DNA from 3 places in the Streptomyces sp. NPDC001381 genome. Region 1 is predicted to be linked to each of the others. Evidence: riboswitches for the same ligand, from Rfam matches in the RefSeq annotation. Region 1 holds a riboswitch; each other region holds the start of a gene.
What was found. Region 1 has a riboswitch for thiamine pyrophosphate ahead of ACFY2L_RS32385 (thiamine ABC transporter substrate binding subunit). Riboswitches for the same ligand answer to the same signal wherever they lie in the genome.
Positions count from the first base shown of each region.

Region 1 (9,858 bases):
TTCGCAGGGATTCCCAGGGGGGATCGTCCTGAAAGGGGGCGGGCGTCATGTCCGGCTTCCGTGAATCGATCGACGTTGACCGCAGCCCCGAGGATGTGTGGGCGTACCTCATCGATCCGTCGCACCTGCCCGAATGGCAGGCGAGCGCGGTATCGGCCGAGCCGCTCGACTCCGGACCCGTCGGGGTCGGCTCCCGGGTGCGCATCACACGGCACGTCGGCCGCCGGGACATCCCGATGACCATGGAGTACACCGAGTGCGACCCCCCGCACGCCTGGGGCATGCAGGGAGTCGACGGCCCCATCCGCGGCCACGTCCACGGCGAGATCGACCCGCTCGACGACGGCCGCCGCTCCCGCGTGACCATGGAGCTCGACTTCGAGGGCAAGGGCATGGGCAAGGTCCTGCTCCCCCTGGTCGTCCGCCCCCAGATCCGCAAGGAGCTGCCGCTCAACGAACGGCTGCTGAAGGACCGGCTGGAGCACGGGACGGCGTAGGGAGACTCTGCTCTGCCGTCCTGGCCGTCGATTACCGCCAGACCTGGATCCGCACCGAAAAGGCGCCGGATCCGTTCCCGGGCTTGTTGTCGTTGATGCGAAGGGCCAGGCGTGTTTCTCCGGGGCCGAGACTCTCGTTCTGATAGGTGCGCCGCAGGGAGGTGCCGACGAGGAAGTAGCCGTCCTCCGCCGTCTTGCCGAGCAGACTGAACGGCGCAGCTCCCGGAAGAGGGCTGTCATTGCCGGCGCTCCAGCCCGCCCAGCCGTTGGGGCCGTTCTCGCCCGTGAACCACACGCCGGCCCAGATGCTTCCGCTCGCACTGATGTCGACCCAGTCGCCGTTCTTGAGGTGCACGTTGGTGTCGACGTCGGTGTTCCATTCCGCAACAGTGATGTACTTGTCCACGATGACAGGCATGTGCCCTCGTCTCTTCACCGGAGTTGCCCTGGATGGCCGAACCATTCGGCTGCCGATCGCCAAAACTGCTCCTTGGTGTTCGCTGATCGCAACCCGCGCCGAGGCGTATATTTTTTCGCTCCGTGATTTTCCGCTACGCCTTTTCCTGCTCCGCAATCTCCAGAAATAGGGAATTCGAATACGCCGGTTGCGCGTGACACCCCTCGCGGCTGCGCGGGGACGGGCCGTCCGGTCATCGCCGATCGGCCGGGCCGACTGTCCCGGCAAAACCGATTGCGTGGCGGCCCGGACCCTGGCTACGGTTCGCGCATGTCTGTTACGCCCCGTGTTTCTTAGCTCGGACACCAGCTTCGACGTCACCCGTGTGTCCTTGATCTGCTACGGAGCGTAACTCCCTTGAACACTCTTCGCGGTCCCGGTCTGTTCCGGAACCGGGACTTCTCGCTGCTGCTGAGCGGCCAGTTGGTCTCTGCCATCGGTGACCAGGCTCATTTCATGGCCCTGCCGCTGATCGTGCTGGCCCTCACCGGGTCGGCCGCCCAAGCCGGGTTCGTACTCGGCCTCGGCACCCTTTCGTTCCTGGTGTTCGGTCTGACGGCCGGTGCCCTGGTCGACCGGTGGGACCGCAAGGCCACCATGATCTGGTGTGAGCTCGGCCGGGCCGTGCTCACCGCCGGCGTCGCCGTCGCGCTGTGGCTGAACAGGCTCACCATGCCCCAGCTGTACGCGACAGCGGTGCTCGTCGGGATCCTGACCACGCTCTTCCAGGTGGCGAACACAGCGGCGCTGCCCAACGTGGTCGGTCCGAGCCGGCTGTCCGCCGCGCTCGGCTACTCGCAGTCCGTCGCCAGCGCGGTGGGCGTCTTCGGAGCCTCACTCGCCGGTGCGCTCTACTCCGTCGGACGGACCGTGCCGTTCGCCGTCAACGCGGTCTCCTTCGCGGTGTCCGCGGCGTCGCTGCGCTTGATGCGTGCTCGCTTCCAAGCGGACCGGCAGGACGTGCGGACGACGTCCCGACTCACCACCGAGATCCGGGAGGGGCTCGGCTGGCTCTGGCGCCAGCCGGTCATCCGCTTCCTCACCCTGGTCTCGGCCGCCGACAAGGTGCGCTACGGCGCCGGATACCTGTTGATCATCACCCTCGCCCAGCAGGTGGGTGCCTCACCGCTGTGGATCGGCGTCATCTTCAGCGGCGCGGCGGTCGGTGCCATGGCGGGGGCACTGGTCTCGGACAAGGTCACGCGCCGCTTCCCGCTGGGCCGGATCGCCGTGGTGATGCTGTGGTTGGAGGCACTGATGTTCCCGCTGTACGCGCTCGCCCCCAACCCGCTGCTGCTGGCCGCGGTCGCGGCCGCCGAGTCGCTGGTGGCCCCCGTCTACGCGGTGGCCATGACCACCCACCAGCTGGCCATCACCCCCGACGAGCTGCGGGGCCGCGCGACGAGCGCGGTCTCCACGCTCACCACGGGCGCCTTGTCGATCGGCACGCTCGCAGGAGGCGCGCTGATCACCACACTGGGCGCCAAGCCGCTGGTCTGGCTCTGCGGAGCATGGCTGCTCGTCCTGGCCCTCCTCACCACCGCCAACCGGGCCGTGCGGCAGGCGCCGCCGGCGGGTGAGCTCCCACGGCAGCAGGCCGCCGGCGCGACCGAGACCGCGGACGTGACTGGCTAGCACGGCCGCGGCCGTGACTGGCTAGCGGGACTGGCTTCACCTGCGCAGACGCCCCCGCTCGCTCCGGCGGGCAGGGCCGTCCGTGGGCCGTCCGTGGGCCGTTGGAGGGGGCCCACGGACGGCCGGGGCGACCGGCAGAGGGCTGTGCCCGGCTCGCGGCACGGGTCACGGAAATCGATCTGCGACACTGGTACAGCCATGCCTAAGCCCGGAGAACTCACTTTCGTCGCCCCCCGCGGAGCCAAGAAGCCGCCGCGGCACCTTGCCGACCTCTCGCCGGCCGAGCGGAAGGAAGCGGTCGCGGAGATCGGTGAGAAGCCGTTCCGTGCCAAGCAGCTCTCGCAGCACTACTTCGCGCGGTACGCGCACGACCCCGCCGAGTGGACCGACATCCCCGCCGGGGCGCGGGAGAAGCTGCGGGACGCTCTGCTGCCGGATCTGATGACCGTCGTACGGCATCTGTCCACCGACCAGGGCACCACCCGCAAGACGCTGTGGCGGCTGTTCGACGGCACGCTCGTGGAGTCGGTGCTCATGCGGTACCCGGACCGGGTGACCATGTGCATCAGCTCCCAGGCGGGGTGCGGGATGAACTGCCCGTTCTGCGCCACCGGGCAGGCGGGGCTCGACCGGAATCTCTCCACCGCCGAGATCGTGCACCAGATCGTCGACGGGATGCGGGCCCTGCGGGACGGGGAGGTCCCCGGTGGGCCCGCCCGGCTGTCCAACATCGTGTTCATGGGGATGGGCGAGCCCCTCGCCAACTACAAGCGGGTCGTCGGAGCCGTCCGGGCGCTCACCGATCCGGCGCCGGACGGGCTCGGGCTCTCGCAGCGCGGGATCACCGTGTCGACGGTCGGGCTCGTGCCCGCCATCCACCGGTTCTCCGACGAGGGCTTCAAGTGCCGTCTCGCCATCTCGCTGCACGCGCCGGACGACGAGCTGCGCGACACCCTCGTCCCCGTGAACACGCGGTGGAAGGTGCGCGAGGTGCTGGACGCCGGCTTCGAGTACGCCGAGAAGTCGGGCCGCCGGCTGTCCATCGAGTACGCCCTCATCCGGGACATCAACGACCAGGCCTGGCGAGGCGACCGGCTCGGGCGGCTGCTCAAGGGCCGGCCCGTGCACGTCAACCTCATCCCGCTCAACCCGACCCCCGGCTCGAAGTGGACCGCGTCGCGGCCCGAGGACGAGAAGGCGTTCGTCGAGGCCATCGCGGCGCACGGGGTGCCCGTCACCATCCGGGACACCCGCGGCCAGGAGATCGACGGGGCGTGCGGTCAGCTCGCGGCCACCGAGCGGTAGTCTGACCTCAGTACCAGTACATCTTCATATTCCGACAGGGGAGCGCCACAGCGCTGAGAGTGCGGCACCAGGCCGCAGACCCTCTGAACCTCGCCCAGGTCATTCTGGGTAGGAAGTTCGGTCATCGCTCAAGCTGTTGTGCCCCGCCCGGCCGCCCCGGGCGGGGCCGCGTCTCTTCCTGGTCAACCCCAGGAGGAAAACCAGTGCACACCAGGACGTTCGTGGCCGCGGCCGTCGGCCTCGGTCTCGTCACGCTGTCCGCGTGCGGTGCGGAGTCGTCCGACGACAGCGCGTCGAACAGCGGCTCCAGGACCGTCACCCTCGTCAGCCACGACTCGTGGGCCGTCTCCAAGAGCGTGCTCGCCGGCTTCGAGAAGGAGTCCGGGTACAAGGTCAAGGTCCTCACGGACGGCGACGCCGGGCAGGCCGTCAACAAGGCCGTCCTCACCAAGGACAACCCGCAGGGCGACGTCTTCTTCGGCGTCGACAACACCCTGCTCTCCCGCGCCCTCGACAACGGTCTGTTCCAGTCCTACGAGGCCAAGGGGCTCGACCAGGTCGGCAGCGCGTACCAGCTGGACTCCGGCAGGCACCGGGTCACGCCGGTCGACTACGGCGACATCTGCGTCAACTACGACAAGCAGTACTTCGCCGACCACAAGCTGGCCCCGCCGGCCACCTTCGCCGACCTGGTCAAGCCCGCGTACAAGAACCTCCTCGTCACCGAGAACGCCTCCACCTCCTCGCCCGGCCTCGGCTTCCTGCTCGGCACGGCCGCCCGGTACGGCGACGACGGCTGGGAGGGCTACTGGAAGCAGCTCAAGGCCAACGGCGTGAAGGTGGTCGACGGCTGGGAGCAGGCCTACAACGAGGAGTTCTCCGGCTCGGCCGGTGGCAAGAAGGCCAAGGCGGACCGGCCGCTCGTCGTGTCGTACGCCTCCTCGCCGCCCGCCGAGGTCATCTACGGCGATCCGAAGCCGAGCACCGCGCCCACCGGCGTCGCGACCGGCACCTGCTTCCGGCAGGTCGAGTTCGCCGGGCTGCTGAGCAACGCGCGCAACAGCGCGGGCGGCAAGGCGCTCATCGACTTCCTGATCACGAAGAAGTTCCAGGAGGACATGCCGCTCAACATGTTCGTCTACCCGGTGGTGAAGGGCGCGAGCGTGCCCCCCGAGTTCACGCGGTACGGGCCCGCCGCCGAGGACCCCGAGACCATGGACCCGGCGAAGATCGCCGGCCATCGCGACCAGTGGGTCAAGTCGTGGACCTCGCTCGTCCTGAAGTAGTCCCCGCCGGGAAGCGGTCCGGGAACGCGGCGCGGCTCGGGCTGATGGCCCTGCCCGTCGCGTTCTTCGGGCTCTTCTTCGCCTACCCCGTCGCCGCGATCGTCGCGCGCGGACTGAAGGTCGACGGGGCGTGGCGGTTCGGACGGCTGGGGGAGGTGCTGGCCCAGTCCGACATCCGGCACGTCCTGTGGTTCACCACCTGGCAGGCGTTCGCCTCCACCGCGCTCACCCTGCTGGTGGCGCTGCCGGGCGCGTACGTCTTCGCGCGCCTCGACTTCCCCGGCAAACAGGTGCTGCGGGCGGTGGTCACGGTCCCGTTCGTACTGCCGACGGTCGTCGTCGGTACGGCGTTCCTCGCGCTCGTGGGACGCGGCGGACTGCTCGACGAGCTGTGGGGCGTACGCCTGGACACGACCGTGTGGGCGATCCTGCTCGCGCACGTCTTCTTCAACTACGCGGTCGTCGTACGGACCGTGGGCGGGCTGTGGGCGCAGCTCGACCCGCGGCAGGAGGAGGCCGCGCGGATGCTGGGCGCGTCCCGCCTGCGCGCCTGGCGCACGGTCACCCTGCCCGCCCTCGGGCCGGCCGTGGCCGCCGCGGCGCTGATGGTCTTCCTCTTCACCTTCACCTCCTTCGGTGTGGTCCAGATCCTCGGCGGGCCCACCTTCTCCACCCTCGAGGTGGAGATCTACCGCCAGACCTCCGAGATCTTCGACCTCTCCACCGCCGCGGTCCTGACGATCGTCCAGTTCGCGGCCGTGGGCGCGATCCTCGCCGTGCACGCGGGGACCGTACGGCGGCGGGAGACCGCGCTGCGGCTGGTGGACGCGGACCTGACCGCCCGGCGGCCGCGCGGGGCCGGGCAGTGGGCGCTGCTGGCCGGGGTGCTGGCGAGCATCGCCGTGCTGCTGGTGCTGCCGCTCGCCGTGCTGGTGCAGCGGTCCCTGGACGCGCCGGACTTCGCCTACTACCGTGCCCTGACCAGCGAGGACGGGAACGTCTTCCTGGTCCCGCCGATCGAGGCGATCGGCAACTCGCTGGAGTACGCCGCCGCCGCGACCGCGATCGCGGTGGTGATCGGCGGGCTGGCCGCGGCCGCCCTCACCCGGCGGGACGCGGGCCGGCTCGTCCGGGGCTTCGACGCGCTGCTGATGCTGCCGCTGGGCGTGTCCGCGGTGACCGTCGGCTTCGGGTTCCTGATCGCGCTGGACGAGCCCCCGCTGGACCTGCGGAGCAGCTGGCTCCTCGTCCCGCTCGCCCAGGCGCTGGTCGGGGTCCCCTTCGTCGTACGGATCATGCTGCCCGTGCTGCGGGCGGTGGACCAGCGGCTGCGGGAGGCCGCGGCGGTGCTCGGGGCGTCGCCCTGGCGGGTGTGGCGGGAGGTGGACCTGCCGATGGTGCGGCGCGCGCTGCTCGTCGCGGCCGGGTTCGCCTTCGCGGTGTCGCTGGGGGAGTTCGGGGCGACCGTGTTCATCGCGCGGCCCGACAACCCGACGCTGCCGGTGGCGGTGGCGCGGCTGCTGGGGCGGGCCGGCGAGCTCAACTACGGGCAGGCGATGGCCCTGTCGACGATTCTGATGGTGGTGTGCGCGGTGGCCCTGCTGGTGCTGGAGCGGCTGCGGACCGACCGGACGGGGGAGTTCTGATGCCACTGCTCGAACTGGAGCGTGCCACCGTGCGGTTCGGCGGACGGGCGGTGCTCGACGCCGTGGACCTGGGGGTCGCCGAGCACGAGGTGGTGTGTGTGCTCGGGCCGAGCGGCAGCGGCAAGTCGACGCTGCTGCGGGCGGTCGCCGGGCTCCAGCCCCTGGACGCCGGGCGGGTCTCGCTCGACGGGCGGGACCAGGCGGGAGTGCCCGCGCACCGGCGGGAGCTCGGGCTGATGTTCCAGGACCACCAGCTCTTCCCGCAGCGGGACGTCGGCGGCAACGTGGCCTTCGGGCTGCGCATGCACGGCGCCTCCAGGAAGGAACAGGAGCAGCGGGTACGGGAGTTGCTCGACCTCGTCGGTCTGCCCGGGGCCGGCCGCCGGGCCGTCGCCGCGCTGTCCGGCGGTGAGCAGCAGCGGGTGGCGCTGGCCCGTGCGCTGGCGCCCCGGCCGCGGCTGCTGATGCTGGACGAGCCGCTCGGCCAGCTGGACCGTTCACTGCGGGAGCGGCTGGTCGTCGAACTCAGGGAGCTCTTCGGGCGGTTGGGCACCACGGTCCTCGCGGTCACCCACGACCAGGGCGAGGCGTTCGCGCTCGCCGACCGGGTCGTGGTGATGCGGGACGGGCAGATCGCCCAGTCCGGTACGCCCGTCGCGGTGTGGCAGCGGCCCGCCGACGCGTTCGTCGCCCGCTTCCTCGGCTTCGAGAACGTGGTGGAGGCGACGGTCGCCGGGGAGGTCGCGGTCACGCCCTGGGGCAAGGTGCCGGTGCCGGACGGCTCCCCGCAGGGACCGCGCACGCTGCTCGTCCGCCCCGCCGGAGTACGCCTGACCGACGCCGACGAGGGCCTGCGCTGCACGGTCGTCGCCCGCACCTTCAAGGGCACCCATGTCGCCGTCCACCTCCAGCCGGAGGGCGCACCGCGACTGGAGGCCGCCTGCCCCCTGCACGAGGCGCCGGAGGCCGGCGCCACGGTCGGAGTGATCTTCGACCCGACGGAAACCACGGTGCTCGGCTGACGGGCGCACGCCTGGGTGCAGCGCCGGTACGGGCGGGAGAACGCGGCCCTGTAAGCCCGAGCCCGCCCCTGCTGAAGCACAGGGGCGGGCTCGTCCAGGGCAGGAACTCCGATGGGGCGCGGGTCAGCGGTTGTTGGAGCCGCGGCGGCGCATGCCGAAGAAGACCGCGCCGCCGCCGATGACGACCAGCAGGGCCGCGATGCCGGCGATCAGACCGGTGTTGGAGGCGCCGGTCTCGGCGAGGTTGGACTCCTGGGCCGCGGGCGACGGGGCGTTGCTCGCGGACGGCGCGGCGCCGTCGTCCGCCGAGTCCGACGGGCTCGGCGACGCGGTGTCGGCCGGGGTCGAGGCGGAGTCCGACGGCTTCCCGGACTCCGGCTCCGACTCCGAGGGCGCGGTGGACGGGGTGGAGGTGTCGTCGGCCTCGCAGGCCTCGGCCGGGGTGGTCAGGTTGCCGGCGATGTCCTCGTCCACCAGGACCTTGCTGTTCTTGGTGGCCTTGACGTGGATCCGGTAGACGGCGTTGGGCGCCCAGTCCTCGGTGAAGGCGATGGTGACGCCCTTCTTGGACCCCTCGACCGTCTGCTCGCCGACCTGCCTGAGGTCGGCGCCGTTGTTCTCGAGGAAGACGGTGACGACGGCCGGGGTGCCCGACGGGTCCTTGTCGGTGACGGTGATGACGCCCTTGGCGCCGTCACAGCCGGCAGCCGCGGAGAAGTCACCTATCTCGCAGGCCAGCGCGGTGCCGGCGGCACTGAACGCGAGGGCGGCGGAGGCGGCGGTGACACCGAGGAAACGCACCGAACGGGCGGCGGTACGGCGGGAAAGGGACACGTTTGTCCTTTACGGGAAGCGCAACTGCGGGGGGTGGAGGGGGAGATGGCGCCCCCGGTGATGCCGAGTGCGTCACCATCCCCAGCAGGCTCACAGGTCTATAAGCGTTCCATAAGAAGTGTCAATGCGGGGACGCCTCGGAGCCGTTGGCTTTGCCCGCTTATTAACCACCGAGACGTTTCAACGCCTCCGGAGCCTCCTCGATCCGGTCAACGAGGGCGATACGGGACTCCATCGACCGCCGCCCTTCCTCATCGCCCACCATCCGTGCCCCGGCGAGCAGTTCGTCGAGCGCGTTCGACGTCGCCGTCGGACGTCGTCCGCTGGGGCCAGGCGTAGGTCCGGGCGGCAGGACCAGGGCGTCCGAGGTGTTCAGGGCGAGCAGGGCGGCCGTACGGGCCGTCAGGTCGACGGCCTGGACACGACGGGGGAGGGAGAGGACCTCACGGTCGGGGGAACCGTCGAACGGCTGGGCGGGTGTCGTCGGACGCACCCGCCCTTGCCGGGCACGGCCGGGCGGGAGGAGGGTCAGCTCTCGATGGCCGCCGGGTCCATCCAGACGATCTCCCAGGTGTGACCGTCGAGGTCGTCGAAGGAACGGCCGTACATGAAGCCCATGTCCTGCGTCTCGCCGCCGACCGAGCCGCCGAGCGACAGCGCCCGGTCGACCAGTTCGTCGACCTTCTCGCGGCTCTCGGCACTCAGCGCGATCAGGACCTCGCTGGTCTTCGTGGCGTCCGCGATCTCCTTCTTGGTGAAGGTCGAGTAGAACGGCTTGGTGAGCAGCATCGCGACGATCGTCTCGCTGATGACCACGGAGGCCGCGTTGTCGTCGCTGAACTGCGGGTTGATCGAGTAGCCCAGCTCCGTGAAGAACTTCTTCGAGGCGTCGAGGTCGTTCACGGGCAGGTTGACGAAGATCATCTGCTGGTAGGCGGGGGCGGTCATCGGTCTCTCCCATCGGGTGGATGCGGGGGTGCGTCTCGTGTGTGCTGTTCGGTGGGGTAGACCGGGGGGCCGCGCGGAACTCATCGGTGCGCGCGGTCCTTTCCCTACGGGTTTTCGGTGCGCGTTCCTCAGCGGGCCAGCGGGAGCGACGCCAGCTCCGCCACCACCAGGGTCAGCGGGACGAAGAGGCTCAGCAGGGCACCGGTGCGCAGCGCGGCCGCAGTGCGC
Region 1 is NZ_JBIAWO010000010.1:107,095-116,952, forward strand. Features, by position in the region: gene ACFY2L_RS32365 (SRPBCC family protein) at 48-497, shown strand; gene ACFY2L_RS32370 (hypothetical protein) at 529-903, opposite strand; gene ACFY2L_RS32375 (MFS transporter) at 1,312-2,589, shown strand; gene rlmN (23S rRNA (adenine(2503)-C(2))-methyltransferase RlmN) at 2,788-3,894, shown strand; TPP riboswitch at 3,921-4,027, shown strand; gene ACFY2L_RS32385 (thiamine ABC transporter substrate binding subunit) at 4,098-5,180, shown strand; gene ACFY2L_RS32390 (ABC transporter permease) at 5,225-6,826, shown strand; gene ACFY2L_RS32395 (ABC transporter ATP-binding protein) at 6,826-7,848, shown strand; gene ACFY2L_RS32400 (LAETG motif-containing sortase-dependent surface protein) at 7,972-8,682, opposite strand; gene ACFY2L_RS32405 (hypothetical protein) at 8,846-9,175, opposite strand; gene ACFY2L_RS32410 (VOC family protein) at 9,211-9,630, opposite strand; gene ACFY2L_RS32415 (hypothetical protein) at 9,759-9,858, opposite strand, start outside.

Region 2 (9,858 bases), on a different contig from region 1:
GGCCTAGGGCCTGTTGCGCCCTAGCCCTCAGGCTGCTCGATCAGCTGTGCGATGTAGAGGGCCTCGCCGAGCTTCTCCAGCAGCTCCAGCTGGGTGTCGAGGTAGTCGATGTGGTGCTCCTCGTCCGCGAGGATCGACTCGAAGATGTTCGCCGACGTGATGTCGCCCTTCTCCCGCATCACCTTGATGCCCCGCCGCAGCCGGTCGATCGCCTCGACCTCGATCTGCCGGTCGGCCTCGAACATCTCCTTGACGGTCTGGCCCACGCGCACGTGGAACAGGCGCTGGTAGTTGGGCAGCCCCTCCAGGAACAGGATCCGGTCGGTGAGCACCTCCGCGTGCTTCATCTCGTCGAAGGACTCGTGCCGCGTGTACTTCGCGAGCTTCGTCCAGCCGAAGTTCTCCTGCATCTTGGCGTGGAGGAAGTACTGGTTGATCGCGGTGAGCTCGGCGGTGAGCTGCTCGTTGAGGAACTCGATGACCTCGGGGTCGCCCTGCATCGCAGAGGCTCCTTCCACGTGGGGGTCGGGAGGTTGCCGCCGCATGATTTCACCGGCGTAGAAGATCGTCCAGTAAGTGTGTACTTAGTAAGTTGGTGCATGCTTAGCCGGTGTTGCCCGATTCGGGACCTGGCCGGTCATGGGCACTGTGTCGGGTCTGTCAGGATGGAGACATGGGTCAGCCGGTGGAGCGCGAATCTGGGGAAGCAGCACCGTCCGAGCTTCCGCCGGGGCAGCGACTGCAGCGGGGCTGGCCGGTCACCCACTACGGTCCGGTCCCCAAGTTCCGCGCCGAGCGCTGGGAGTTCCGGGTCTTCGGCGCCACCGCCGACGGTGAGAAGCGCTGCTGGAACCACGAGGAGTTCACGGCCCTGCCGTACACCACCGTGGTGGCCGATCTGCACTGCGTCACGAAGTTCAGCATGCTCGGCGCCGAGTGGGGCGGCATCCCGGCCCGGACCGTCCTGGAGATCGCCCCGCCCGCCGCCGACGTCACCCATGTGATGGTGTGGGCGGAGTACGGCTTCAGCTCCAACCTGCGCCTCGCGGACTTCGCCTCCGAGCGCACGATCTTCGCCACCCACAAGGACGGCGAGCTCCTCACCGCCGAGCACGGCTTCCCGGTCCGCCTGGTCGTCCCCCACCTCTACGCCTGGAAGGGGCCCAAGTGGGTCCGCGGTGTGGAGTACATGACCGCCGACCGCCGGGGCTTCTGGGAGGAGCGCGGCTACCACAACATCGGCGACCCCTGGCAGGAGCAGCGGTACTCCTACCAGGAGGAGCCCGGGGACGGCCCCGAGCTCTGACTCCCGGTGCCCACGCCCGTCAGTGGTGGTACCGGTGCACCACCGCGTGCCCCTTGCCGCGCCCGATCATCCACTTGTTGACCGGCACGGTGACCACGAAGGCGATGACCAGCGAGATCGCGAGCGAGGCCCAGAACAGGACGTCGGCGAGCTCGGCGTCCATCGCGTCCGGCCACAGCGCGATCACGCCGTTGTCGATCAGCTCCATCACCGCGATCGACAGCGTGTCCGCGGCCAGCGCCACCCGGAGGGCGGCACGGAAGCCGAGGCCGGCCTTCAGGACCCCGCGCAGGGTGAGCGAGTAGCCGAAGAAGAAGGCCAGGACGATCGCCAGGACCGTGGTCGGCACATTCCCCCAGCCGAGCGCCGTGCCGATGACCATGCCCAGCACCTCGCCGATGGCGCAGCCGGTGAGGCAGTGGAGGGTGGCCTGCGCGGCCGTGGCCCAGGTGCTGCCGTCGGCCGGCGCGTGCCGGTGGTGAGCGTGTGCCGTGTGCGCCTCGTGCTGCATGATGCCCCCAATGTCGGACTACGGTTCCTGCACCGGTCGGAACCGTATACCCCCCAGGGGTATTCCCGAACGGGTCACATCTCGCGGAGTTTCTTCAGCCGCTCCACGTCCGCCGCATGCCCCTCCTTGCCGCCGGGGGTCTCGATGACCAGTGGGACGCCCTCCGTGGCCGGGTGGGTCATCAGGGCACGGAACGGGTCCTCGCCTATGTGACCGGCGCCGATGTTGGCATGCCGGTCCTTGTGAGCGCCCACCACGTCCTTGGAGTCGTTGGCGTGGATCAGCTTCAGCCGGCCCTCCCCGACGGTGTCCACCAGCAGGTCGAGGGTGCGGTGCATGCCGGACGGGCCGGTCAGGTCGTGCCCGGCGGCGAACACATGACAGGTGTCGAGGCAGACGCCGAGCTTCGGATGGGCGTCCAGCGCCTCGAAGTACGGCCCGAAGTCCCAGGTCCGGGAACACAGGGAAGCGCCCTGCCCGGCGGTCGACTCCAGGAGCAGGAACGGGTCGTCGTCATGGGTCAGCTCGTCCAGCAGCGGCAGCAGACGCTCCCGCACCTGCCGCAGCGCCACCGACCGCTCCCGGCCGCCCGTCGCGCTCCCCGTGTGCACGACCACTCCCAGGGCGCCGATCGCGCGCCCCCGGCGCAGCGAGTGCCGCAGCGACTCCACGGACCGCTCCACCGTCGCCTCGGTGTGCGAGCCGAAGTTGATCAGGTACGGCGCGTGGACGTACGCCGGGATCGACTCCGCCGCGCAGACCTCCCGGAACGCCTCGTCCTGCGCCGGGTTCCCGGCCGGGGTGGCCCAGCCGCGCGGGTTGGCGACGAACACCTGGACCGTCTCGGCCTTCAGGTCATGGGCGTACGACAACCCCACGGAGTGCAGTCCGCCGGCCACGGGGACATGGCCGCCGACGGGATTGCGGGAGGGGAAGGGGCGTTTCTGACTCACCCGTTCAGGGTGTCATGCCCCTGGACCCGCCCCGGCACCGCCCGATCACCGGATGGTGATCGTGATCGTCGACCCCTTGGGCGCGGTCCCGCCGCCCTCCACCGACTGGCTCTTCACCGTGTCGCCGAACAGCCCGAGCAGCCCGCGGTCCTCCTCCACCTCGAACCCGGCGGCCTCCAGCGCGTCCTTCGCGTCGCCGACGCTGTCGCCGACCACGTCCGGGACCTCGACCATCTCCGGCCCCTTGGACAGGGTCAGCGTCACCGTGTCGCCCTCGGCGACCTGCTTGTCCGCGTCCGGCGACTGGGCGGCGACCTGGCCCTTGTCGAACTCGGAGGTGATCTCCTCCGAGGAGACCTCCACCTTCAGGCCGGCCTCCTCCAGCTCGGCCCGGGCGTCCTCCAGGTCCTCGCCGGTGACGTCCGGGACGTCGACCGGGCTGCCCTTGCTGACGACGATCGCCACCGCCGAGCCCGCGCGCCGCTCTACGCCCGCCTCGGGGCTGGTGCTGACCACGAACCCCTTGATGACGTCACTGCTGAACTCCTCGGTGACCAGCCCCGGCTCCAGGCCGTCCGACTTCAGCAGCTCCTTGGCCTTGTCCAGCCGGGAGCCCGTCAGGTCCGGCACCTTCACGGTCTGCGGGCCGTTCGAGACGGTCAGCGTGACCGAGTCGTGCTTGCGGATCCTGGCGCCCGGCTCCGGGTCCGTGCTGATGACGCTGCCGCGCTTGATCGTGTCGCTGTAGGCGTGCTCGACCTTGCCCACTTCGAGGCCGGCCGCCTCCAGCCGCTTCTCCGCCTTCGCCTGGGACTGCGTCAGCACCGCGGGGACCTTGGTGAACTGACCGGAGTTGATGTACCAGACGCCCGCGCCCACCCCCAGCACCAGCAGCACGACGGCGAGGACCGCGAGCATTCCGCCCCGGGGCCGCCCGGTCCGGCGCCGGGGCGGCAGGGGCGGAGGGCTCTGCAACCGGGACGTGCGGTGGACGGAGCCGTCGTCGCCGGGGAGGTCGTCCTCGTTGACCGGCAGCGGTCTGGGCACGGTCAGCGAGCGGGGGATGACGCTGGTGCGGTCCTCGGCGTTGTCGTGCGCCGCGGACACGGCCTGCGGGGGCAGCGCGTCCAGCTGTTCCTCGCTCAGCGCGCCCCGCGCGTCCCGCACCTGTCCGAGGAACGCGGCGGCGTCGTACGGCCGGACGGCCGGGGTGCGGGCGGTGGCCGAGGCCACGAGCTCGTCCAGGACGAGGGGCAGCCCCGGCACGGCGGCGGAGGGCGGCGGGACATCCTCGTGGAGATGCTTGTAGAGCACGATCGCGGGGGAGTCGCCCTCGTGCGGCTTCTCACCGGTGAGCATCTCGTAGAGCACGACACCGCACGCGTACACGTCGACGCGGGCGTCGGCGGCACCGGACTGCTCGATCTGCTCGGGCGCGAGATACGAGACGGTCCCGAGCACGGCCCCGGTGGTACTGGTCACGGTGTCCACGGACCGCACCAGCCCGAAGTCCGCGACCTTGACCCGCCCGTCGTCCCCTATCAGCACGTTCTCGGGCTTCATGTCCCGGTGCACGAACCCGGCCCGGTGCGCGGCGCCGAGCGCGGCGAGCACGGGCTCCAGGATGTCGAGCGCGGCCCTCGGCTGGAGCGCCCCGCGCTCGCGCAGCACGTCACGCAGGGTGCACCCGGCGATGTACTCCATCGCCAGATACACGTACGACCCGTCCGCGCCCTGGTCGAACACCTGGACCACGTTGGGATGCGCGAGCCGAGCCACGGACTTGGCCTCACGGATGAACCGCTCGACGAACGACCCGTCGGCCGCGAGCGCCGGGTGCATCACCTTGAGCGCGAGCACACGGTCGAGGCGGGTGTCCACGGCGCGATAGACCGTGGCCATCCCGCCCACCGCGATGCGCGCGTCGACGCGATACCGACCGTCGAGCACCTGCCCGACCAGAGGGTCCTGAAGGGTCGTGTCCACGCAGCGAGTCTACGAGCCACCACCGACACCTCTACGGCTTCCACCCCTTCGGAGCAGGACTGCAGCCGACCTGTGACGCGAACCCCACCCCGGATCCGCGGACACCCCCGCGAAAGCCACCCCCACCCCCCCACCAAGGAAAGCCCCCCGCCCGCCCGCCCGAAAGCCGCCGACACACCGGGCGCGCCCGCGACGGGCCGGCGAACGGCGGTCGGGGGCACTGGGGGGCGGCGTCGGTGGTCGGGGGCCGGGCGGGCTCGCGGTATCCGGGAGACGGCCGTCGGTAACCGGGCGGGCCTGCGGCGGGCCGGGGGGCCGTCGAGGGTCCCGGCGGGCTGGTGCCGGTGGTGGGAGGGCCGGGTGGGCCCTGCGGTTTCCGGTGACGGTCGGCGGTGGGCCGGGCGGGCTCGCGGCGGGCCGGGCGACGGCCGTCGGCGCACCGGTCGCGCCTGCGACGGGGCAGCGAACGGCGGTCGGGGGCACTGGCGGGCCGGTGTCGGTGGTCGGGGGGCCGGGCGGGCCGCGCGGCCGGGGGACGGTGGGCCGGGCGGCCTGCGGCGGGCCGGGCGACGGCCGTCGGGGGTCCCGGCGGGCCGGTGCCGGCGGTCGGAGGGCCGGGCGGGGCCCCGCGGCGGGCCGGGGGACGACTGGCGGTGGGCCGGGCGGGCCCGCGGTGGGCCGGGGGACGGTCGGCGGGGGTACTGGCGGGCTGGGGTAGGGGGGGCGGAGGGGGCGTGGTGGGGTGGGCGCCGGTGGTGGGTGGCCCCCGCGGGCGAGGGGCACCTCTTGTCCGACTGGAAACGGGTGGTGGGTGGGAGAGGGACGACGGGAGCGGTCCGGCGGTCAGAACGCGGGACGCTCGGGATCCAGCACGGCCAGGCCCTCCGCAGGAGACGACGCCTCGGCGAAGTAGCGCCGGGGGATCCGGCCCGCCAGCCGGGCCAGCCGTCCCGCCTCGACACCGGCCCGCATGGCGCACGCCATCCGCTCGGGATCCGCCGCCCGCGTCACCGCCGACGCCAGCATCACCCCCGCACACCCCAGCTCCATCGCCAACGCCACGTCCGACGCCGTACCGGCCCCCGCGTCCAGGATCACCGGCACCCCCGCCTGCTCCACGATCAGCTGGAAGTTGTGCGGATTGCGGATCCCGAGCCCCGATCCGATCGGCGACCCCAGCGGCATCACCGCCGCGCACCCCACGTCCTCCAGCTTCCGCGCCAGCACGGGATCGTCGTTCGTGTACGGCAACACCGTGAACCCGTCGTCCACCAGCGTCTCCGCCGCCTCCAGCAGCTCCACCGGATCCGGCAGCAGGGTCCGCTCGTCGGCGATGACCTCCAGCTTGATCAGATCGGTCCCCAGCGCCTCCCGCGCGAGCCGCGCCGTCAGCACGGCCTCCCCGGCCGTGAAGCACCCCGCGGTGTTCGGCAGCACCCGGATGCCCAGCCGCTCCAGCACCGACAGCACCGAACCCCGGACAGCGGGGTTCACCCGCCGCATCGCGACCGTCGTCAGCTCGGTCCCGGACGCGACCAGCGCCCGCTCCAGCACCTCCAGGCTGGGCGCACCCCCCGTACCCATGATCAGCCGGGACGAGAAGGACGTACCACCGAGGAAGAAGGGATCGTCGGCCACGGCGCTCATCCTCCCTGCACGGCGGTGAGGACTTCCACGCGATCACCCTCGGCGAGTGCCGTGGCGGACCACCGCGCGCGCGGGACGACCGTTTCGTTCAGCGCGGCGGCCACCCCGGAGGGCGCCCGCGTCAGGGACCGTACGACGCTGTCGAGGGCCGTACCGGGAGCGACCACCTGCCGCTCGCCGTTCACCGAGATGTTCATGCGGGCAGCTCCGTGAGGACGGCGGCACCGAAGCGCCGGGGGGTGAAGGGAAGGGCCTCGTCGGGGAGTTCACCGGTGGTCAGGACGTGCGCCATCACGTCACCGGTCACCGGAGTCAGCAGCACCCCGTTGCGGTAGTGCCCGGTGGCCAGCAGCAGTCCGTCCAGCCCGGTCGGCCCGAGCAGCGGCGCGTTGTCGGGGGAGCCGGGGCGCAGTCCCGCGCGTGTCTCCACCAACGGCAGTTCCGTGATGCCGGGGACCAGTTCGTGCGCGTCGCGCAGCAGTTCGTAGACGCCCCCCGCCGTCACCGTCGTGTCCCAGCCCAGCTCCTCGCTCGTCGCCCCCACGACCAGCTCGCCGTTCTCCCGGGGCACCAGGTACACCTGACTCCCGCGCACCACGGCCCGCACGGTACGGCTCAGGAACGGCGCGTACCCGGCCGGCACGGTCAGCCGCAGCACCTGCCCCTTCACCGGCCGCACCGGCGGGAGCACGTCCTCCGGGACGCCCGCCAGCCGCCCGCTGAGGCTGCCCGCCGCGAGCACCACCTGCCCCGCCCCCAGGGCCGTACCGTCCCCCGTCACGACCCCCACGGCCCGCTCGCCCCCGACCGACAGCCGCTCCGCCCACGCCCGGTGGAAGACCACGCCCGCCCGCTCGCACGCGGCGACGAGCGCGTCGGCCAGCCGCCGCGGATCGATCTGGTGGTCGCCGTCCACCCGCAGCCCGCCGCGCACCCCCGGTGCGAGCATCGGCTCCAGGCGCCGGCACTCCCGCCCCGTGAGCCACTCCGAGTCCAGCCCCGACCCGGCCTGCAGCGCGTGCAGTTCCCGCAGATGGGCGCGGTCGTCGGCGTCCAGCGCGACCGCGAGCGTGCCGCACCGGCGGTAGCCGAGGTCCAGCCCGGTGACCTCCGTCAGCTCGGCGGCGAAGTCCGGGTAACGGCGGGCCGAGGCCAGGTTCAGGCCGAGCAGGGTCTGCTCGCCGTGGTGCAGTTCGGTGACGGCGGCCAGCATGCCGGCGGCCACCCGCGCGGCCCCGCCGCCCGGCTCCGGGTCCACCACGGCGGTGGCGAACCCGCGCTGCGCGGCCCGCCACGCCGTGACGAGCCCGATGATCCCGCCCCCCACGACCAGGACGTCGGATGTACGTGTACGCGACATGGGCGTCCAGCCCCTCCCTTCGCCGGCATGACCCGGATCAGGTTCGTACGGTCGGAGGCCGCCAGCCTCCCTCTCAGCCCGGTGCGTCCGGGCTCCCGCGAGTGCTCTACGTTGGCCACACCCTAGCCCGTGGTTCCGCGCACCTGTAAAGGGAGCCTTTCGTCATGCACCGCTCGCTCGACGGTCTCGTCCTCGCCCCCGTCGCCGACCAGGCCCCGGGCCAGGTCGGCACCCGCACCCGCTTCGCCTACCGCGAGCGGGACGGTGTGATCTGGGCGGACTACGCGGGCGGCGACGTCGTGCGCGGCCATCTCGTGGGTACCCGTCAGGGGGACCGTCTCGACTTCCGGTACGTCCAGCTCAAGCACGACGGCACGACGTCCTCGGGGCACTGCGTCTCGACGGTCGTGGAACTGCCCGACGGGCGCGTGCGCCTGGAGGAGACCTGGTCCTGGGAGTCGCAGCAGGGCAGCGGCACCAGCGTTGTGGAGCAGGTCACGGAGCAGGACGGCTGACTGACGGATCGTCACATGTCTAGGGTGATCGGGTGAGTGAGCAGAGGCGGGAAGAAGACAGGCCGGCGGGGCGGCACGTGGTCGTCGTCGGCGCGGGCATGGCCGGGGTGCAGACCGCGGTCGCCCTGCGGGAACAGGGCTTCGGCGGCACCGTGTCGCTGATCGGCGCGGAGCCCCACCAGCCCTACGACCGGCCCCCGCTGTCCAAGGCCGTGCTGCTCGGCAAGGCCGAGGGTTCCGCGTTCGAGGTCGACTTCGAGAGCCTCGGCATCGAGCTGCTGCTCGGCCGCGAGGTCCTCGGCCTGCGTTCCGCCGACCATGAGGTGGACACCGAGGCCGGGCCCGTCCCGTACGACGTCCTCGTCCTCGCCACCGGTGCCGAGCCGGTCCGGCTGCCGGGCGCCGAGGGCGTGCCCGGCGTCCATCTGCTGCGCACCCTCGACGACGCCGAACGGCTGCGGCCGGTGCTCGCCCGCCAGCACGACATCGTGGTCGTCGGCGCCGGCTGGATCGGCGCGGAGTTCGCCACCGCCGCACGCGAGGCCGGCTGCGCGGTCACCGTCGTGGAGGCCGCCGACCGGCCCCTCGCCGGCGCCCTGCCGGCCGAGGTCGCCGCCCCGATGACCTCCTGGTACGCCGACAGCGGCGTCACCCTGCGCACCCACGCGCGCGTGGAGCGCGTCGAACCCGGTGCGGTCGTCCTCGACGACGGCTCCCGGCTGCCCGCCGGCGCCGTGGTCGTCGGCATCGGCGCCCGCCCCGCCACCGCCTGGCTGACCGGCTCCGGCGTCGAACTGGGCGCGCACCACGAGGTCGTCGCCGACGACCGGCTGCGCACCTCGGTGCCGGACGTGTACGCGGTCGGCGACTGCGCCTCCTTCCCCTCGGGGCGGTACGGCGAACGCCTCCTCGTCCACCACTGGGACAACGCCCTCCAGGGCCCGCGCACGGTCGCCGCCAACATCCTCGGAACGGCCACGGACGAGCCCCCGGTGATCTACGACCCGGTGCCGTACTTCTGGTCCGAGCAGTTCGGCCGCTTCGTCCAGTACGCGGGGCACCACGCGGTGGCCGACCGCATGGTGTGGCGCGGCGATCCGGCCGGACCGGCCTGGAGCGTCTGCTGGCTGCGCGAGGACCGCCTGGTGGCTCTGCTGGCGGTGGGGCGCCCACGCGATCTCGCCCAGGGCAGGAAGCTGATCGAGGCAGCCCGCCGCATGGACCCGGAGGCCCTGTCGGACCCGGCCCGCCCCCTGAAGAACGCGACCGCGGTTCCCTAGGGGCGCGGGGCTGTGGCACAGGCGGCTCCGCCGCGTGGGCGCGACCGGTCCCCGCGGCGCCGCCCCCGGAGAACGGCCATCGCGGCCCGCCCGGACATGCGCCTACCCTTGACCCCGTGACCGAGATTGACGCAAAAACCGATGCTCTCGTCCCCGCCTGGCTCACCGTGCCCGACATCGCGGAGATGCTCGATGTCGACGTGATCCGCGTGCGGCAGCTGATCAAGGAAGGCCAGCTCATCGCCGTACGCCGTGGTGAGAACCGCGCGCTGCACGTCCCCGCCGCCTTCATCGACGGGG
Region 2 is NZ_JBIAWO010000001.1:414,282-424,139, reverse strand. Features, by position in the region: gene ACFY2L_RS01940 (bacterioferritin-associated ferredoxin) at 1-7, shown strand, start outside; gene bfr (bacterioferritin) at 21-500, opposite strand; gene ACFY2L_RS01930 (sulfite oxidase-like oxidoreductase) at 674-1,306, shown strand; gene ACFY2L_RS01925 (DUF4396 domain-containing protein) at 1,326-1,817, opposite strand; gene ACFY2L_RS01920 (deoxyribonuclease IV) at 1,892-2,770, opposite strand; gene pknB (Stk1 family PASTA domain-containing Ser/Thr kinase) at 2,816-4,756, opposite strand; gene ACFY2L_RS01910 (thiazole synthase) at 5,600-6,394, opposite strand; gene thiS (sulfur carrier protein ThiS) at 6,400-6,600, opposite strand; gene thiO (glycine oxidase ThiO) at 6,597-7,763, opposite strand; TPP riboswitch at 7,761-7,872, opposite strand; gene ACFY2L_RS01895 (hypothetical protein) at 7,928-8,278, shown strand; gene ACFY2L_RS01890 (NAD(P)/FAD-dependent oxidoreductase) at 8,311-9,558, shown strand; gene ACFY2L_RS01885 (Rv2175c family DNA-binding protein) at 9,675-9,858, shown strand, end outside.
Region 2: it holds a riboswitch for thiamine pyrophosphate, as region 1 does, so the genes downstream of both, thiO (glycine oxidase ThiO) here and ACFY2L_RS32385 (thiamine ABC transporter substrate binding subunit) in region 1, are expected to answer to the same signal.

Region 3 (9,858 bases), on a different contig from region 1:
ACAGCGTTCCGCAGCACCTGCACAGTGAGGACCGCCAGGAGTACGAGCGGGTCCTCGACGAGGCGCTGCGCTCCGCACCACACCACCCGGAACTGGCCGCGGTCGGACAGCGGCTCAACCCCGAACAACTGCGCACCATGGCGCTCAACGCCACCGCGCTGATCACGGCCGCCGCGGCGGCCGAGTACCACCACTATGTGAAGGTCCGCGAGGAACTGCGCCACCCGGCGCCGTCCACCCCGTCGTCCCCGCGCGAGTCCGGCTCGGGCGAGCCGGGCGCGGCCGCGATGGGGCTCGCCACCACCATGGGGGAGGCGGCGCAGGCCGCCGAGGCCGCCGGGGCGGGCGCCGTCGCCGTCGCCGCCGTCCTCACCCCCGTCCTCGCCGGAACCGCCGCGGTGATCTTCCTGCTCGTGGGCTACCTCCTCAGGGCGGTCGAACCCGATCAGACGGTCGCCCAGGCCATGCTCAACGTCGGATGGGCGTTCGGGGCCATCGCCGCCGCGGCGATCCTCGTCGCCACCGTCGGGCTGCTGCTCACCGCACTGCGCAACCGCCCCTCGCTGGAAGCCGGACCGTACGGCGAACTGAGCGACGAGGTCGACCGCGCCAGGGAAGCCTGGCGGGACGCCCTGCTGGAGCGCGGGATCCTGCCGTTCCTGCGGGAAGCCCTCGCCGACCCCGGCACGACGGCCGCGCTGCGCCCGGAACCCTCACCGCCGGCCCCCACCGGTCGCCTCCCGAAGATCGGGTACGACCGTCCGGGCTTCACCAGCCCCGACGGCGGCCCGGGGACCGGCCCGCGCCCGAGCTTCACCAGCCCGGACTACACGAGCCCGGACTTCGGAGGCCCGGAGCACCAGCCGGAATAGGCCCTCGGCTTGCGCCCCCGTACGCATGTGGACCTGGGGAGCGTGGGGGAGCGCAAGCCGTTCGGTCGGTGCCGGCGTGGGTCCGCCCGTGTCTGCGCTGATCGACCGAGGCCGGCGCGGATCAGCCGAGGCCGGCGCGGATCAGCCGAGGCCGGCGCGGATCAGCCGAGGCCGGCGCGGATCAGAGGATGCCCGCCCGGCCGGCCGCCGTGATCCAGGACGGGAACTCCGACAGCAGCCGGTCGTAGAGCTCCTGGTCCGGGACGGTGCTGATGTCGTCCACGGCGAAGAAGCCGACGTTGTCGACGCGACGGCCGGGGAGCGTGTCGAACCGTTCCAGGACGCCGTAGTTGGACCGGCCGAGCCCCACGAACTGCCAGAAGACCGGTTCCTCGACCGCCGCGCGCAGCTCCTGCTCGATCGCCGCGTCGCGGTAGACCCCTCCGTCGGAGAAGAAGAGGACCAGGGTGGGCGCGGTCGCGGGATTGTCCCGCACATAGGCCCTGACCTCGGCGATCGCCTTCTGCTCCTCGTTCTGGATGCCGACCGCCCGCATGTCCACCTGCCCCTCCTCCAGCCCCTTGCGCGGCTTCTTGCCCCGCCGGAACAGACTGATCTCGCCCACGCGCACATGCAGCCGCAGCCACTCGGGGAGCTCGCCCAGGCGCAGGTCGGGGAGGCGTGCGGGGTTGCTGGCGAACGTCCAGGCCTGCATCTCACCGTCGTCGTCGAGCTGGGCCGCCACCGCGGCCATGCGTTCCACGACGTCCGCCACCACACCGCGCGAGTACAGGAACGCCATCGAGCCGGAGGCGTCCAGGACGAGGATGACCCGGGCGCGGATCCCCGCGGCGCCGCGCTTGCTCAGGCTGACGGCCACCTGTTCCTTGCGTAGGGACAGCCGTTTGCGCATGTCCACGGGCAGCCGCTCCTCGCCTTTGGTCAGGCGGGGGCCGGGAGGCGGCGTGGTCGCGGCGGGCGACGAGGGGGGCGGGGCGGGAGGCGCCGGGGCGGCCGCCGCGGGGAAGGGCGGGGCGACCGCCCCAGGGGGTGGCGGGGCGGCTGCGGCGTGAGGCGCCGGGGCGGCTGCGGCAGGAGGTGCCGGGGCGGCCGCCGCGGGCGACGGCGGGGCGGCGGCGCCGGACGGTTCCTCGTCGACCGTGATCCCGAAGTCCGTGGCCAGACCGGCGAGTCCGGAGGCATACCCCTGACCGACCGCGCGGAACTTCCAGCGTCCCTCGCGCTGGTACAGCTCGCCGCCGATGAACGCCGTCTCCGTCTCCGCCCGCATCTCGAAGCGCGCCAGTTCGGACCGCCCGTCCGGGCCGAGCAACCGCAGCGTCAGGCCGGACACCTGTCCGAACGTGCCACCGTCGGCCGACGCGCACAGCACCACACGCGCGATGGCGCTCTCCAGCGCACCGAGGTCCACCTGAACCGTGTCGGTCACGACTCCGCCGCCCCGCTGCTTGCCGAGGTGCGTCACGGCGCCGGACGTATGACGCGGCTGGTTGTAGAAGACGAAGTCACCGTCGTCCCGCACCCGGCCGGCGGTGGTCAGCAACAGGGCCGAGGCGTCGACGTCCGGCCCTCCGGTCCCCTCGGACCAGCTCAGTTCCACACGAACTGCGGGCGAGTCGACCGGCAGGTTCGCGCCCTTGCTCATGGATCGCGCAGTCATGGGCTCAGTCAAGCACCGACGCCCCGCCTTTCCGAGCCGTGCACGCTCAGGCGAACGCGGGGTTCTCCGCGGCGTCGGCCGCTGCCCGGACGAACGCGCGGACCCGCTGCGTGGTGTTCGCCTCCCTCCAGACCGGCCCCCGTTCGATCAGCGGCGCGTCGTGGAGGGGTACGTAGGACACGTCCGGCCGGGGGTAGTAGCGCCGGGCGTGTTCGCCGACCGGCAGGACGCCTCTGCCCATCGCCACCAGCGTGAGCATCTCGGAGAAGGACCCTCCGGTCGGGCCCTTGGGAACCGGTCGGCCCGAGGGGGTGCGGTCCGGTGTGCGGTCCCGCTTGAACCCCGCCGAGGTCACCTCCGGGTACTGCACCACGGGATGGTCCGCGAGCACTTCGACCGACACCGACTCCTCGCCGGCGAGCGGATGCCCGGCGGGGACCGCGAGGACCCGTCTCTCCGTGAGCATGACCGGGCCGCAGGCCATGCCGTCGAACGGGTACGAGGCGATCAGGACGTCTACCGAGCCGTCGAGCAGGCTGGCACGGGAGTTGGACAGCTGAACCTCCCGTACGTCGACTCTGCAGTCGGGGTGCCGCTCGCCGAACAGGGCGACCGCCTTCAGGAGGACGGGTGCCGTCCCCTCGCCGAGGAAGGCGACCCGTAGTTCTCCCGTGACACCGCGACTGGCGTCAGCCGCCCGCCGGAGCGCCTCCTCCATTCCCGCGACCAGGGGAACCAGGTCATCGGCCAGCTGCCGTCCGATCGGCGTGAGTCGCACGGTTCTGCTGGTCCGCTCGAACAGCGAGCCTCCGATCCGCCGCTCGATCTTCTTGATCACCTGGCTGACCCGCCCCGTCGTGACACGCAGACGCTCGGCGGTACGGCCGAAGTGCAGCTCCTCGGCCAGCGTCAGAAAGGTCTCGATCTCCACCCGTTCCAGCACGGTCCCCCCGGCGTTTAGCCATGCTCAACGATCTTATGCCGATCCCGCCTTGATGACGGATGCCCTCCAGCGGATCGTGAGAGGTGTCCACCCGCTGTCCACCCGCACCCCCACCCGAGGAGCCAACCATGACCGCTTCGGCCGCTCTGCGCGTGAAGGCATTCGACCACCTGGTCCTCAACGTCGGAGACGTCGAGCGGGCCCTGGACTTCTACACCGGACACCTCGGCCTGCAACCGGTACGCGTCGCCGAATGGCGGGCCGGCAAGGTCCCCTTCCCCTCGGTCAGGATCACCCCAGACACCATCCTCGACCTGGTGGACCGGCCCCGCGGAGAGTCCAACGTCGACCACATATGTCTCACCGTGGACCCCTTGGACTGGGACGAGTTCATCAAGACGGGAACCTTCACGGTCCTCGAAGGCCCCGTGGAGCGCTACGGCGCACGCGGCACCGCCATGTCGGTCTACGTCCAGGACCCGGACGGCAACACCGTGGAACTCCGCTGGTACCCACAGGACCTCCCGGCCTGACCGGCCGGGCTCCCGGTCCGGGTCGGCCACTCCCCGGACCGGGACCCTCGGGACGACCTCGGTCCCCCGCCGGGCCGCCTCAGTCGGCGAGGGGGAGATACACCCGGTTCCCGCTCGCCGCGAACTCCTTCGACTTCTGGGCCATGCCCTCCTCGATCTCCTCCTGGCTCCCGCCATGTGCCCTGCGGATGTCCTGAGAGATCTTCATGGAACAGAACTTCGGCCCGCACATCGAGCAGAAGTGAGCCGTCTTGGCCGGCTCCGCGGGCAGCGTCTCGTCGTGGAACTCCCGGGCCGTGTCCGGATCGAGGGCCAGGTTGAACTGGTCCTCCCAGCGGAACTCGAAACGGGCGTCCGACAGCGCGTCGTCCCATTCCTGCGCACCGGGGTGCCCCTTGGCGAGATCGGCCGCGTGGGCGGCGATCTTGTAGGTGATGACGCCGGTCTTGACGTCGTCGCGGTTGGGCAGGCCCAGGTGTTCCTTGGGCGTGACGTAGCAGAGCATGGCCGTGCCCCACCAGGCGATCATCGCGGCACCGATGCCGGAGGTGATGTGGTCGTACGCCGGCGCGACGTCCGTGGTCAGCGGGCCGAGGGTATAGAACGGAGCTTCATCGCAGATCTCCTGCTGAAGGTCGATGTTCTCCTTGATCTTGTGCATCGGGACGTGGCCCGGGCCCTCGATCATGGTCTGTACGTGGAAACGCTTGGCGATCGCGTTGAGTTCCCCGAGCGTGCGCAACTCCGCGAACTGCGCCTCGTCGTTGGCGTCCGCGATCGAGCCGGGCCGGAGGCCGTCACCCAGCGAGTAGGTGACGTCGTAGGCGGCGAGGATCTCGCAGAGTTCCTCGAAGTTCTCGTACAGGAACGATTCCTTGTGGTGGGCCAGGCACCAGGCCGCCATGATCGAGCCGCCGCGCGAGACGATGCCGGTCTTGCGGTTCGCGGTGAGGGGGACGTACGGGAGGCGGACACCCGCGTGAACCGTCATGTAGTCCACGCCCTGCTCGGCCTGCTCGATGACGGTGTCCTTGTAGATCTCCCAGGTCAGTTCCTCGGCCCTGCCGTCGACCTTCTCCAGCGCCTGGTAGAGCGGCACCGTGCCGATCGGGACGGGGGAGTTGCGCAGCACCCACTCGCGGGTGGTGTGGATGTTGCGGCCGGTGGAGAGGTCCATGACCGTGTCGGCGCCCCAGCGGGTCGCCCAGGTCATCTTCTCCACCTCCTCCTCGATGGAGGACGTCACCGCCGAGTTGCCGATGTTGGCGTTGACCTTCACCAGGAACCGCTTGCCGATGATCATCGGCTCGATCTCCGGGTGGTTGACGTTGGCCGGCAGCACCGCCCGGCCCGCCGCGATCTCCTCGCGGACCACCTCGGGAGAAACGTTCTCCCTCAGAGCCACGAACTCCATCTCGGGCGTGATCTCCCCCCGGCGCGCATACGCGAGCTGGGTGACGGCCTTGCCGTCCCGGCCTCGGCGCGGCAGCCGCGGGCGTCCCGGGAACACCGCGTCGAGATTGCGCAGTCCGCCGCGCGGCGCGGTGTGCTTGATGCCGTCGTCCTCGGGACGGACGGGACGGCCCGCGTACTCCTCGGTGTCGCCGCGAGCGATGATCCAGTTCTCACGCAGCGGCGCCAGGCCCCTGCGGACGTCGGTGTCGACGAGCGGATCGGTGTACGGGCCGGAGGTGTCGTACAGCGTGACCGACCGCCCGTTGGTGAGATGCACCTGGCGAACCGGCACACGCAGGTCGGGGCGGCTGCCCTCGACATACCCCTTGTGCCAGCCGATGGACTTCCCGGCCTTCTCACCGGTCGCGTCGGCGGCGTTTCCGCCGGCCGCGTTCTGCGTGAAGGCAGGCGTGCGTGCGTCCTTGTTGGTCATGAGACCTACTCCCTACGCCGGCATTACCCGGTAACAGGTTCGGCGGTCGACGCAGCGGCTACCGTCTGCCGACGTTCATGTGACACATCACTCGGCTCGAGTGACGTTCCACGTGAAACATCGCGAAGACGGAGGTCAGCGCCCTCTCAGCCCGGTGCTCCGAGCTCCCGCGTGTGCAAAGGTGGCTCCACGCTAGCGTCCTTTGTGGCGCGGTGAACAGTGGGCCTCTTTCGTTCTTGCGATGATCGGGCGGTGACCACGACACACCAGCCCCCGTATCCGCCGCCCGAGCCACCCCGCAGGCCCGGCACCGGCGGCGGCCCCGGAAACGGTCCTGGCGGCGGCCCGGGGAACGGCCCCGGGGGCGGCCACGGGAGCAGCCCTGGCGGTGGCCCCGGGAACGGTCCTCTCGGCGGTCCTCGGAGCGCGCCCGCCCAGGGCCGCGGAGACGACCGCGACTTCAGCAACGGACCCGGGCGGGCACCCGACACCGGCCGCGGCCACGACATCACGCGTGGTCCCGGTCAAGGCAACGGCCAGGGCCGCGAGGCCGGTCCCGGGCATGGCCGTGATCCGCTTTGGCAAGAACAGGGCAGAGGTCCCGGGCACGGCGGCGGCGAGGGATACGGCGGAGAACATGGCCACCGCCCCGGGCAGGAATACGGCGGTCGCCAGCACCGTGACGGTGCGGGACACCGCGCGGACCGGGGGCAGGACGCCGGTGAGGCGTACGGCGGCGGGCATGAGTCCCGCGACGGTGCGGGACACGGCCGAGACCCTTCACACGGACCCGGGCACGGTGCCGGCGACGGTCACACCGGCGGCCACGGCCCGGGGGACGGCCGGCATGGCGGGCACGGCCCGGGGGACGGCCGGCATGGCGGGCACGGCGCCGGCTCGGGCGGCGGCCACGGGCATACGCACGGGCACAGCCACAGTCATGGCCCGGCCGCCCCGGTCTCCAAGCATCTGCGCAAGGTCATCGCGGCCGTCCTCATCCCGTTCGCGGCGGCGGTGCTGGTCGGGCTCGTGGTGCTCTGGCCGGGTGGTGCCCCGGCGCACGAGCGCACCGGGGTCGGCTTCGACCGGCAGACCCAGCAGGCCACGGTCACCAAGGTGGTGAGCGTGAGCTGCCAGTCGGTGAACGCCTCCGGCAGTACGCCGACCGGCGACACCTCGACCGCCGAGGGCTCCTCCGCCGAGCAGCAGGCGAACGGCACCTGCAAGAAGGCCACGATCCGTGTGGACACCGGCGACGACAAGGGCCGTACGTTCACCGAGATCGTCCAGCCGGACCAGTCACGGCAGTTGCACGAGGGCGAGAAGGTCGTGGTCGCCTACGAACCCTCGGCGCCGAAGGACCTGCAGTACTCGGTCACCGATGTGAACCGCCGGGTCCCGATGACGGTGCTGGCGATCATCTTCGCGGTCGCCGTCGTGATCGTCGGGCGGCTGCGGGGCGTCATGGCGCTGGTGGCGCTCGCCGCCAGCTTCCTGATCCTGAACTTCTTCATCCTGCCCGCGATCCTGCAGGGCTCGAACCCGCTGTTGGTGGCCGTGGTGGGATCGAGCGCCATCATGCTGATCGCCCTGTACCTGTGCCACGGCCTCTCGGCCCGTACGTCCGTGGCCGTGCTCGGCACACTCATCTCGCTGATGCTGATCGGCTTCCTCGGCTCCTGGTTCATCGACTGGGCCGCGCTCACCGGCAACACGGACGACAACACCGGCCTGATCCACGGCCTGTACCCGTCGATCGACATGAGCGGTCTGCTGCTCGCCGGCATCATCATCGGCTCGCTCGGTGTCCTCGACGACGTGACGGTCACCCAGACCTCCGCGGTCTGGGAGCTGCACGAGGCCAACCCGGCGATGGGCTGGCGCGGGCTGTACCGGGCCGGCATCCGTATCGGCCGCGACCACATCGCGTCCGTGGTGAACACGCTCGTCCTCGCCTACGCCGGTGCCGCGCTGCCGCTGCTGCTGCTCTTCTCGATCGCGCAGAGCAGCGTGGGCGCGGTCGCCAACAGCGAGCTGGTCGCCGAGGAGATCGTGCGCACGCTGGTGGGCTCGATCGGCCTGGTGGCGTCGGTTCCGGTCACGACGGCTCTCGCGGCCCTCGTGGTCGCGGCCGACCGTCCTGAACCGGGAACGGCGGCCGCTTCGGCGGCGGAGTCGATTCCGGCGGGAGCGGCGGCAGGCCCCGCCCAGCCCCGGAGCGGCCGGGGCAGGCGACGCAAGCGTTGACACGGCGCAAGCGTTGAGACGGGGGGTGCCCGAGAGGCGCCCCCCCGCCCCTGCGGAGGACGAGACACCGGCAGGTCAGAGAAGAAGCGTTACTGCGGGCCCCCACCCCCGTGGCGAAGCGTTCCGCCACGGCTTGCCGTCGGCGGGTCAGCCGGTGCTCCGCTCCTCCGCCAGGATCCGGTCCAGCGCCTCGTCGAGATGGGTGTCGAAATCGGCGAGCGCACCCTCCTGGCCCAGCGGCACCAGCTTGTCGGTGCGGTCCAGGAAGGCCACCAAAGGGGCGGCCGACGACCGGAACAGCGCCTGGTCGCCGCCCACCTGAAGCCGGATCAGAACCTCGCCGAGCACATCGGGGTCCACGGGCGAGACCCGTACGTCCCCCTCCCCGCACGGCCGGCCCACCCCGTCGATGAGCAACTCGCGCCCGAAGGCCCAGGTCACCGGGGCGTCACCAGGCAGATGGAAGGTGAGCCGCACGGCATAGGGATCGCACGCCTCATAGCCCAGTTCCACCGGAATGCGGAACGAGAGCTCCTCGGACACGAGGAAGCTCATCATCACTTCTGCCTGAACTGCCTGTACGGACTCGCGCATCGCGTTACCCCGTCATTTGCCGTCGAATGGCCGGTAATCAACCCATGACACTGCATCGCATCTTGCTGAACGTGCACAACACATCACAAGGAGTGAGTTTTCAGATGCTGATAGAGATCGCAATTGACCCCAGCGTGCGCCCGACCTCGCTCTGCAACCGCCGTGCCGCGGGGAGCAGCCGTTCGGCCTGATGTGCGGGCAGGGAGATGGCCATCGTCGCCGCCGTGGTGCCCACGGTGATCGGGATCGCGGCGCACACCGTGCCCAGTGCGTATTCCTGCCGCTCCACGACCGGTTCCATGCGTCGCATGCGCTCCAGACGCCGCAGCAGGGTGTGGTCGTCACGGACGGTGTAGGGAGTGATCGACCGGACCGGGTAGCGGTTCAGGTGGTCGCGGCGGGCGTCCTCGTCCAACTGGGACAGCAGGCACTGCCCCACGGCGTGCGCGTGCCCGGTCTCACGGAAGTCGGCCCACTCCTCCACCGCCGGGTTGGCGGGGGTGTCGGAGACGCACATGACCTCGATCTCGCCGTCGCGGTACCGGGCGTAGTACACGGGGACACCGATCGAATCGCGCCACTGGGCGAGGATCTCGGCAACCGTGCTGCGACGTTTCTGCGCCGCTCCGCTGCTGCCCAGCCGCTCGGCCGCCTCGCCGAGGAAGAACAGCCCTTTGTCCCGGCGCAGATAGCCCTCGTACACGAGGGTGCGCAGCAGGTGGTAGGCCGTGGGAAGCGCGAGTCCGGTCTCGCGGGCCAGTTGCTTGGCCGGGGCTCCGCACTCGTGCGCGGCGACGGACTCCAGCAGACGCATCGCCCGCTGGACGGAGCCGATGAGCGTCGAGGTGGGGTGAGGCGATCGCGTGGCGGCACCGGGCTGCTCGGGGAGGGCCGTGCTCGGCGGGCGCTGCAGCGGGGGCGCGGAGGACCGCGGGGCGGGAGGCGCGTGCGATTCCACGGATGCGGTGTCGACCATGGCCAAGGGGTCACTCCCGAAGCGCGAGGGGGCGGCCCGTGCGGGGAAACACGGGAGGGGGGTGTACGCCGCTCGCGGGGCTCTTCCCCGCGACGAGTTCCGGACTTTAACCGTCCGCCACCGC
Region 3 is NZ_JBIAWO010000004.1:202,514-212,371, forward strand. Features, by position in the region: gene ACFY2L_RS19540 (hypothetical protein) at 1-872, shown strand, start outside; gene ACFY2L_RS19545 (VWA domain-containing protein) at 1,054-2,553, opposite strand; gene ACFY2L_RS19550 (LysR family transcriptional regulator) at 2,600-3,496, opposite strand; gene ACFY2L_RS19555 (VOC family protein) at 3,625-4,029, shown strand; gene thiC (phosphomethylpyrimidine synthase ThiC) at 4,109-5,917, opposite strand; TPP riboswitch at 5,910-6,098, opposite strand; partial or broken gene ACFY2L_RS19565 (YibE/F family protein) at 6,695-8,164, shown strand; gene ACFY2L_RS19570 (SsgA family sporulation/cell division regulator) at 8,312-8,758, opposite strand; gene ACFY2L_RS19575 (IclR family transcriptional regulator) at 8,859-9,734, opposite strand.
Region 3: it holds a riboswitch for thiamine pyrophosphate, as region 1 does, so the genes downstream of both, thiC (phosphomethylpyrimidine synthase ThiC) here and ACFY2L_RS32385 (thiamine ABC transporter substrate binding subunit) in region 1, are expected to answer to the same signal.